DNA from 3 places in the Neorhizobium sp. 2083 genome. Region 1 is predicted to be linked to each of the others. Evidence: predicted binding sites of a transcription regulator. Region 1 holds the regulator's gene; each other region holds the start of a gene.

The links. Region 1 encodes PhoB, which activates phosphate uptake and scavenging genes when phosphate is short. Its sites were predicted from a motif close to TGTCATNNANCTGTCAT; they were not measured.
Region 2: J2X76_RS00590 (esterase-like activity of phytase family protein) is a predicted target of PhoB. The motif match lies at 2,197-2,213, and genes of this name have one in related genera.
Region 3: J2X76_RS07075 (alkaline phosphatase) is a predicted target of PhoB. The motif match lies at 1,778-1,794, and genes of this name have one in related genera.

The regions. Positions count from the first base shown of each region.
Region 1 covers NZ_JAVDTC010000001.1:1,011,909-1,015,185, reverse strand. Annotated here, with positions in the region: gene pstB (phosphate ABC transporter ATP-binding protein PstB) at 1-15, shown strand, start outside; gene phoU (phosphate signaling complex protein PhoU) at 61-774, shown strand; gene phoB (phosphate regulon transcriptional regulator PhoB) at 804-1,487, shown strand; gene J2X76_RS05215 (PACE efflux transporter) at 1,494-1,931, opposite strand; gene J2X76_RS05210 (GcrA family cell cycle regulator) at 2,120-2,662, opposite strand; gene J2X76_RS05205 (aspartate aminotransferase family protein) at 3,070-3,277, shown strand, end outside.
Region 2 covers NZ_JAVDTC010000001.1:126,984-130,260, forward strand. Annotated here, with positions in the region: gene J2X76_RS00590 (esterase-like activity of phytase family protein) at 1-2,146, opposite strand, end outside; gene hupB (DNA-binding protein HupB) at 2,332-2,607, opposite strand; gene lon (endopeptidase La) at 2,808-3,277, opposite strand, start outside.
Region 3 covers NZ_JAVDTC010000001.1:1,364,244-1,367,520, reverse strand. Annotated here, with positions in the region: gene J2X76_RS07085 (hypothetical protein) at 1-559, opposite strand, end outside; gene J2X76_RS07080 (ribonuclease D) at 734-1,357, opposite strand; gene J2X76_RS07075 (alkaline phosphatase) at 1,849-3,277, shown strand, end outside.

The DNA.
Region 1 (3,277 bases):
GGTCGTTTCGGCTGATCCAGCCGACCGTGCCGCCTGAAAATCAATTTTGAGGACTAGAAGATGGCATCGACCCATATCCTGTCGGCCTATGACGACGAACTGAAATATCTGAGCCGCCGCATCTCCGAGATGGGCGGTCTTGCCGAGCAGATGTGCTCGGACGCCGTGCGCGCGCTGGTCAATTCCGACGCCGCACTCGCCCAGAAGGTCATCTCCGACGACGTGATCCTCGATCACGCCGAGCGCGAGATCGGCGACAAGGCGATCGTCACGATCGCCCGCCGCCAGCCTGTTGCCGCCGACCTTCGCGAGATCGTCGGTTCGCTGCGCATCGCGTCCGATCTGGAGCGCGTCGGCGACCTCGGCAAGAACACCGCCAAGCGCGTCATCGCGGTTCAGGGCACCGGCGTTCCGCGCAAGCTCGCCCGTGGTCTCGAACATCTCTCCGATCTCGCCCTCGTGCAGCTCAAGGACGTCCTCGACGTCTACGCGACGCGTTCGGCGGAAAAGGCCGAGGCGATCCGCATCCGCGACGAGGAGATCGACGCGATGTACACCTCGCTGTTCCGCGAACTCCTCACCTACATGATGGAAGATCCGCGCAACATCACCACCTGCACGCATCTGCTGTTCTGCGCCAAGAACATCGAGCGTATCGGCGACCACGCCACCAACATCGCCGAGACCATCTACTACATGACGACGGGCGCGCAGCCTGAAGGCGATCGCCCGAAGGACGACTCGTCGAACACGCTCGGTGCGATCACCGAATAATGATGGAATGCTGACGGAGCAGAGCTGAAATGCTGCCTAAAATCGCGGTGGTCGAGGATGAAGAAGCGCTCAGCGTGCTTCTTCGCTACAATCTCGAAGCGGAAGGTTATGAGGTCGAGACGATCTTGCGGGGGGACGAAGCCGAGATCCGGCTTCAGGAGCGTACGCCGGATCTTCTGATACTCGACTGGATGCTGCCCGGCGTTTCCGGCATCGAACTCTGCCGCCGGCTGCGCATGCGTCCGGAAACGGAGCGCTTGCCGATCATCATGCTGACGGCCCGAGGCGAGGAAAGCGAACGTGTTCGCGGCCTCGCCACCGGCGCCGACGATTATGTGGTGAAGCCCTTCTCGACGCCGGAACTTATGGCCCGCGTCAAGGCCATGCTCCGCCGCGCCCGTCCCGAAGTGCTCTCCAGCGTGCTCCGCTGCGGCGATATCGAACTCGATCGGGAAACCCACCGCGTTCACCGAAAGAGCCGTGAGGTGCGCCTGGGCCCGACCGAATTCCGTCTTCTGGAGTTCCTGATGGCCTCGCCCGGCCGCGTCTTCTCGCGTTCGCAGCTTCTGGATGGCGTCTGGGGGCACGACATTTATGTCGACGAACGTACTGTCGATGTGCATGTCGGGCGCCTCAGGAAGGCGCTCAACTTCTCCAACATGCAGGATGTCATCCGCACCGTCCGCGGCGCGGGTTATTCGATGGAATCCTGAGGCGGTTCACGCCGCCTCGGTCTTCCGCTGCCATTCCGGCAGCGGGAAGATCCGGTCATAGGCCCAGTTGAAGATGAAGGCATAGACCACGTAGAAGACCGCAAAAGACACATCCATCATCAGCGCATGGAGAATGCTGACGCCGAGATACCAGGCGATCAGCGGCAGAAGCGCGATGAGCAGGCCAAGTTCGAACAGCACCGCATGCGCCACGCGTATTGCGGTGTTTTTCTGCGTGCTGCCGGTGAAACGCTGCATCAGATGGTCGAAGCCGAGATTGTAAAGATAGTTCCAGCCGGTGGCGATCGTCGCACTGCCGATGCCGACCACGCCGATATCGGTGGCCGGCATGCCGAAGGCGATGGCGCCGAGTGGTGTGATGATGGCGAGCCCGATCAACTCGAAACTGATGGCATGGCGGATACGGTCGCGTGTGGAGCGCATGATGACCTCCTGGGTGCTGTTCCGGGTCGTCCCGGAGTTCTTGCCCGGATGGGGGAGGTCGTCCTCGCCATCCTTCAGATAGGCGCAATGCCGATCCGGAGCAAGGCCTGACCGGCAGATCCGCCATCTGCAACAAAAAAAGCGGGCCGAAGCCCGCTTTCGATCTTGTCCTCGTGTCGCGCCGCCGCTCAGACGCGAACGGCAACCTTGCGGCGCTCGTTCACCGGCTGGTAGGCGAGCTTTGCGTGATAGCTGCAATAGGGCGAGGCGTCCGGGGATTCACAGCCGCAGAAGTGGAAATCTTCCTTGAGCGGATCGCCGACAGGCCACTTGCAGGTGCGCTCGGTCAGTTCGGTCAGTGCCAGGCGACGGGAGATCGGCACCACCACGTTCGAGGCGGGACGATATTCCATCTCCTCGTAAGGTTCGACCTCGATCTCTTCCTTCACCATCGTCGCGCCCACGGCGCGGGCTACAGTCCGGGTGGTGGTGGTAACGCGCGATGCATAGTTCGGAGCCCGCGGCGCCGATGTCGTGCGCTTGGCCGCCGATGTGCGACCGGTCGCGACCGTACCGCCGGCTTTCGCCCGGCCGGGAAGGCTGAGGCGATGCACCTTGCCGATCACCGCATTCCGGCTTACGCCTCCGAGTTGTGCTGCGATCTGGCTGGCACTCAGGCCCTCCGACCATAATCTTTTGAGCTTCTCGACACGCTCGTCTGTCCAGTTCATGCCCGTTCTCCGCCTTTGAACGTTGCTGGCATGCAGAATCCTTCCACCTTTGCTGCGAAAATCATTTCGCAGCACCCACTATATCTATGCTTGAGGTGACTAGTTCCGCCGCATGCAGTCTAGTAATTGATCTTTAACCTAGTGTGAGGCTGACTCCGTGGCAAGAGTCGGGCGAATCTGCGGGATTCGATTTCGTGGTTTTCCCCAACTTGCTGTCCTGGAGAGTCATTTTTGTCACATAAGCCCGGGCTTGCGCTTTCCGGCCGAAACCTGCCTAAAATGCCGAGCTTTGTTGACATTGACGGCCTAAACCACGATAGTGCCACCGCCGCCCAGTGGGCGGCATTTTTGATTTTTCGGCCCGTTCTGCGGGCTTTTTCGAGACTGCCTAGAGGAGTGATGTCGCCATGGCTGAAGCCGCGCTTTTCGACACGTTTGCCCGGGCTCCGCTGCGTTTCGAACGCGGCGAGGGCGTATGGCTTGTGACGGAGAGTGGCGAGCGATATCTCGACTTCGGTGCGGGCATCGCCGTCAACTCGCTTGGCTACGCCCACCCGCATCTCGTCGGCGCGCTGAAGGCGCAGGCCGACAAGGTCTGGCACACGTCCAATCTCT
Region 2 (3,277 bases), 880 kb from region 1:
AGTCGTCCACGCCGTCGTTATCAGTGACGGCGAAGGCCTTGCCGGACTTGTCGAAGGTAAAGCCTTCGAGCTTGTCGGCGATGTAGCCGTTCGATGCGGTCTTCAGGTCGACCAGGAAATCATGGGCTTCCTGCTTCTTGACCACCGGCAGCTCGCTGCCGATCTTGGCCGGCTTCAGGTCGGCGATCGCCACCCGATAAAGCTTCTTCAGCTTGGCTGCGTCGCCGATCAGGTTGTCACGCTCGATGATATAGACGTAGTCGCCGTGCGCGGTGATTTCCGACAAGCCGACCCAGCCGGCTTCGGTCTTGTCGAGCTGGTAGCGTACCGCGCCCCATTCCTTGGTCTTCGGCTTGTAGGAGACGAGCTTGACGGTGCCCTTCGGATCGTCCTTCCACTCGCGCTGCATCGCCATCCACAGCACCATGTCGTCACCGGAACCGACCGTCGTCACGCCTTCGAAGCCGTAGCGGGTCTCGCCGGCGAGCAGGTCCGCAGGCAGGCCGATCTCGGCCTTGATCTCGCCCTTGGCGTTGACGTTGTAGAGGCCATGGCCGGTCAGCTTGGCGGAATCGCCTTCGGAGGCGAGCCAGAAACCGCCCTTGCCGTCGAGCGCGATGCCTTCGATGTCGAGCTTTTGGGCCGGCTGGCCTTCGCGGGTGATGCGGACGACGCCAGTGATCTCGGCCGGTTTTTTGCTGGTGTCGATGGTGAAGATCGACGGCTGCATGCTGTAGACCGAGTCGCTGACGGCATAGAGGATGCCGTCCTTCTGGGCATCGCCGACCAGACCGGAAAGCGCGCCCCAGCCGAGCACGTTGCCGTCGACATCCTTGGAGACGAGCTTCGGATAATTCGCCACGCCCTCTTCCAGCGCATAGATCATCACATGCGAACGGGCGCCGCCGTCCTTGCCGAGGTCGAGTTCGTTGGCGGTCGCAAACAGGTTGCGGCCGGGAATGGCGACGGCGCCTTCCGGCGAAATGCCGGACGGCAGGATCTGCATGAGCTGCGGCTCGGCACCGGTGTCCTTGTAGACGGCGACGACCGAGGCGCGTTCGGCGAGCAGGAAGAAGTACTTCTGACCGTTGAAGGTCGCGGCTTCCATGCCTTCGACCTCGATGCCCTTCGAGCGCGCGCGCTTTTCCGGGAAGTGACCGAGGCGGGCAACCGCGCGCTCCAGCGAAGCGCCGGATTCGTAGAGGACCTTGCCGGCGCGGTCGAAAATGGTGAAGCCGCGCGAGCCGCCCTTCCAGTCGCCTTCGTTGGCGACGACCAGACGGTTGTTGTCGAGCCACTTGATGGCGTCCGGTTCGCGCAGCACGCCCGAGGCCTTGCCGGTGAAGGACAGCTGGCCGTCGGTCTTGTTGTCGATGCCTTCGAGATCGGCCTTGCCGGCGGAGAAATGGCCGGTGACCTGGCCGGTCTTGCCGTCGACGATGACGATCTCGTTGTTTTCCTGCATCGTGAGCGCGATTTCGCCATTGTCGTTGATGGCGACGAATTCGGGCTCCGGATCTTCCGGGGCGATGCCGGCAAGGCCGGTCAGCGTCACGTGCCTGATCGAGGCGCAGTCGGCGACGCCGTCCTTGAGCGACACGATGACGAGGTCGCCGGCCGGCATCTGCGGGAGGGCGCCGTCGTTGACGTCCTCGTCGCGCTCGTTCTCGATGGCGATCGCGGCAAAGGTCTTGTCCTTGGAGACGGCGATCGAGTCCGGCTGGCCGCCGAGATCGCAGGTCAGGTCGACCTTCTTCGTCGCGATATCGACGACGGCGAGCATGCCGGTCGGCTTCTGTTTGTTTTCACCGGTGTTGACGGCGGCCAGAACCTTCTTGCCGACTGCGGCGACCGACGTCGGCTCGCCCTTGAAGGTGACGGCTCCGAGCGCCTTCGGGGCCTTGGGGTCGATGATGTCGATGAAGCCGATCGCGCCGAGCGGGCTGTCGGAATAGATGAGCGTCATGCCGTCTTCGCTGGCGGTGACGATTTCGGCCGAGCTCGGGCTCAGCTTGTCCTTGTCGGCAGGAAGATTGCCGGCAACCGGGAAGGATGCGATGCGGTTGAAAACCTGCTCGGCGTTTGCCGGAACGGCGACCGAGGCGAAAAGCGCCGCGGTCAGCGCGGCACGCAGTGAAAACGTCATGGGAGGCCCCTCCTGTCCATAAAACTACAGGTGGCTTTTGGGCCATGGCCGTGACAGACGGATGACAGTTTTCGCATCCAGGGTTGCGGCCGCAGGATAATGGCGGTCCAAAGAGAAAGGCCCAGGTCGAAACCCGGGCCTTCCATAAAAACGAGACTGTAACAGGGTGCCCCGAGGGCAGCGTGTTAGCTGTTGACTGCGTCCTTCAGGCCCTTGCCGGCCGAGAACTTCGGCACGTTGCGTGCCGGGATGTCGACTTCGGCGCCGGTCGAAGGATTACGACCCTTGGACGCCTCGCGACGGGAAACGGAGAAGCTGCCGAAACCGGCGAGACGGATATCGCCGCCCTTCTTCAGTTCAGCCTGTACGGTCTCAAAAACGGCGTCTACAGCGGATGCGGCATCAGCCTTGGAGAGGCCGGCCTTCTCGGCCACTGCGGATACCAACTCATTCTTATTCATGTTTCCACCCCTTTCAAACGGTTTTGGAACGACTCATGTAATCGGGGCAGACAATAGTCAGGTGCCCGCCCGTGGCAACCCAAAAGCTCCGCAATCGCCTGAAAAACAAGGGGTAAGCATTAGTTTTCACAAAAAAAGCCGGCGTTGTGCCGGCTTTTTTCATTGCTGGTGCCAATTTGGCATAACCAAAAGGCTATCGATCAGTGCGCGACGGGCGCACCTGCGTCGTCAACGCCATCGACCGTGGTGATCAGCGGCGTTTCCACCGTGCCGTCCCATTCGATCGCTTCCGGCTGGCGCACGAGGGCGTGACGGATCACCTCGCCCATGCGGGAGACCGGAATGATCTCCATGTTGTTCTTCACGTTGTCCGGAATCTCGGCCAGATCCTTGGCGTTTTCTTCCGGGATCAGAACGGTCTTGATGTTGCCGCGCAGGGCAGCAAGCAGCTTTTCCTTGAGGCCGCCGATCGGCAGCACGCGGCCGCGAAGGGTGACTTCGCCCGTCATCGCCACGTCCTTGCGGACCGGGATGCCGGTCATGATCGAGACGATCGCAGTCGCCATGCCGACGCCGGCCGACGGGCCGTCCTTCGGGGTCGCCCCTTCCGGAACGTGTACGTGGATGTCCGACTTGTCGAAGCGCGGCGGCTCGATGCCGAAGTCCACCG
Region 3 (3,277 bases), 350 kb from region 1:
GTTCTTCCAGCGTCTTCGGATCGGCGGCATCCTCGAGCCGCTGCACCACGCGCCCGACTTCGGTGTCCAGCTTGCCGCCATTGGCCTTGCGGTTGAGGCCCTCCATCAGGCGCTGGTTGTCGTCGCCATAGGGGTTCTTGATCGCCGCCAGCAGCGTATCGATCGAGATGCCCATGTCCTTGAGGCCGAGATCTTCCTCGAGCTTGGCCGAGCCGGCCTCTCCGAGGTCCTTCAACGCGTCTTCCAGCGCCTTGCCGAGCTTGTAGGAGGAGCGTGCTTCGTCGGTATCGATGCCGAGCTTGGAAGCGAGGCGGTCGACGAGCTCGATCTTCAACTCGTTGGGATCGGTGCTGTTGACGCCGAAAAGGGCGGTGGTGATCTTGTCGCGGGCGCGCTTGGCGTCTTCGCTGGCGCTGATGCGGGCTTCGACGACCGGATCGCTCTTTTTGCCGGTCCGCTGCTCTTCGTCCTTCTTGCGCTGCTCCTCGATGCTGTCGAGCATCGACTGCATCATGTTGGTCGCGGCAAGCCCATAGGTCTGCTGGGTAGGAAGCAACATGGCCCGAAATCCGGTCTCGTCGAGAGTTACACCGGGGGCAAAGTTAGATTTGAAGGGTTAACGAGATATTACCGGGCAACTAGAAGTAATGCCACTCTTTATCATATTCGGGCGCAGGCCGCTCGATATCATGCCGATCCGCATGTGCCGAAGCCGGCCTCCGCTTAGATGGCGTCAGCTATGGGCGAAGATATCGGCCTCTTCCCAGCCGAGCAGATCCAGCTTCGCCCTGGTCGGCAGGAATTCGAAACAGGCCTCTGCCAGTTCGGCGCGCCTGTCGCGCACGAGCCGGTGGTTCAGCTTGTCGCGCAGCGCATGCAGGTGGAGCACGTCGGAAGCCGCATATTCGAGCTGCGCCGGCGAAAGCACGTCGGCCGCCCAGTCGGATTGCTGCTGCGCCTTGGAAACGTCGACATCGAGCATTTCCTTGAGATTGTCCTTGAGCCCGTGCCGGTCCGTATAGGTGCGGGTCAGGCGCGAGGCGATCTTGGTGCAGAAGACCGGGGTCGTGGTGACGCCGAACGTATGGAACAGAACGGCAATGTCGAAGCGGCCGTAATGGAAGATCTTCTGGCGCGTCGGGTCGGCAAGCATGGCGACGAGATTGGGCGCCTGGTTCTGCCCGGCGGCGATCCGGATCACGTCGGCGGAACCGTCACCCGGCGAAAGCTGCACGACGCAAAGCCGGTCCCGGCGCGGCACGAGGCCGAGCGTTTCCGTGTCGATGGCGATCGCTCCGGTGTAGCGCGCCGCATCCGCTGCCGGAATATCGCCTTCGTGGTATCTGATCTCTGCCATGTCCGTCTCCGTCTGCCTGTCTGCAAGGGTTGCTATAGACCACGTTTTTCACTGGGGAAACGGTGATCTTGGGAAGCTCGATCCCAGGCGCTTTGGAAGGGTGGGGATGAGCGACGGAATGATCTCTGGGCATTTGCTCAGCCGTGCGCCCAACGCATTGCTGCATTGCAACAGGGTGGGTTGGCGTGATTAAACGATTAGCCTATATCTCTGGTCATCGAGCGACGCACTCCTCCTCCCAGTGTTGCTCGATACGGATCGGCAACATCCTCCTCCTCCCAGTTGTCGATCAAGTTTAAAGCCTGGCGCACCCTCCTCCCGCGCCAGGCTTTTTCCGTTTCCGGAGCAGGATTCCCCTTCAAAACATTGTTCTTTCCGCCTCGCGGCATCGTTCGCCCAGGCACCTCGATCCATGGTTGGCGTCACGCAAGTGTCATGCACCGCCAGTATACGAAACCTCGCCTTCCCTTTGAACTTTTCGTGAGGTTACTATGCGCAAGATTTTTGCCGCCCTGGTCGTTTCGACCGTGCTCGCCGGCGCCGCCCAGGCTGCTACCGTATATCCGCTGGATCGCGCGACGATTCTCTCCGGCTCGCCCTTCGACTTCAAGGTCGAATTCAACTCGGTCGTGAAGCCGGAAGACGTCAAGATCACCGTCAACGGCCAGGATTACAAGACCGTTCTCGGCAAGGAAGCCCAGTTCGTCACGGAAGAAAAGAACAAGGACAAGGTCCTCGGTTCTGCCGTCATCCTGCGCGGCCTGACCATCGCCACTGCCGGTGATTACAAGGTCGAAGTGTCCGCCGGTTCTGAAACCAAGACCGTCACCTGGAACGTTTACGGCACGGGCTCTGCCCCGAAGGCCAAGAACATCATCTTCCTGCTCGGCGATGGCCTCTCGGTCGCGCACCGCACGGCTGCCCGCATCATGTCCAAGGGCATGACCGAAGGCAAGGCGAACGGCCGTCTCGCCATGGATGATCTCGATCGCATGGCTTTCGTCGGCACCTCGGCAACCAACGCCGTCGACACCGACTCGGCCAACACGATGTCGGCCTACATGACCGGTCACAAGACCGCCGTGAACGCGATCGGCGTTTATGCCGACCGTACGCCGGACTCGCTGGACGACCCGAAGGTCGAAACCATTGCCGAAGCCGTGCGCCGCCAGACCGGCAAGTCGATCGGTATCGTCGTCACTGCCGAAGTCGAAGACGCCACTCCGGCTGCCGTCGTCGCCCATACCCGCAACCGTAACGACAAGGCCGATGTCGTCGGCATGCTGCTCGACGTCAAGCCGGACGTCCTGCTCGGCGGCGGTTCCGCCTACTTCCTGCCGCAGGCGACTGCCGGCTCGAAGCGCAAGGACGACAAGGATTATATCAAGCTCTTCAAGGACGCGGGCTATAGCGTCGCCACCGACAAGAACGAGCTTGCCGCCAACGTCAATGCCAACGGCCTGCTCCTCGGCCTCTTCCATCCGGGCAACATGGACGTTACGCTTGACCGCGAGTTCCTGAAGAAGGGCACCGTCGAAAAGTATCCGAACCAGCCTGGTCTGGTCGCCATGACCAAGGTTGCTCTTGATCGCCTTTCCAAGGATCAGGACGGCTTCTTCCTGATGGTCGAAGGCTCCTCGATCGACAAGATGTCCCATCCGCTCGACTGGGATCGCGCCGTCATCGAAACCATCGAATTCGACCAGGCCATCGCTGTTGCCCGTGAGTTCCAGAAGACCCATCCGGATACGCTGATCGTCGTCACCGGCGACCACACCCATGGCGTTTCGATCATCGGCACGGTCGATGACGACAAGCCGGGCACCGAAATGCGCGAAAAGGTCGGCACCTATGCGGAAGCCGGCTTCCCGAACTACAAGGACGAAAACGGCGACGGTTACCCGGACAAGATCGACGTTT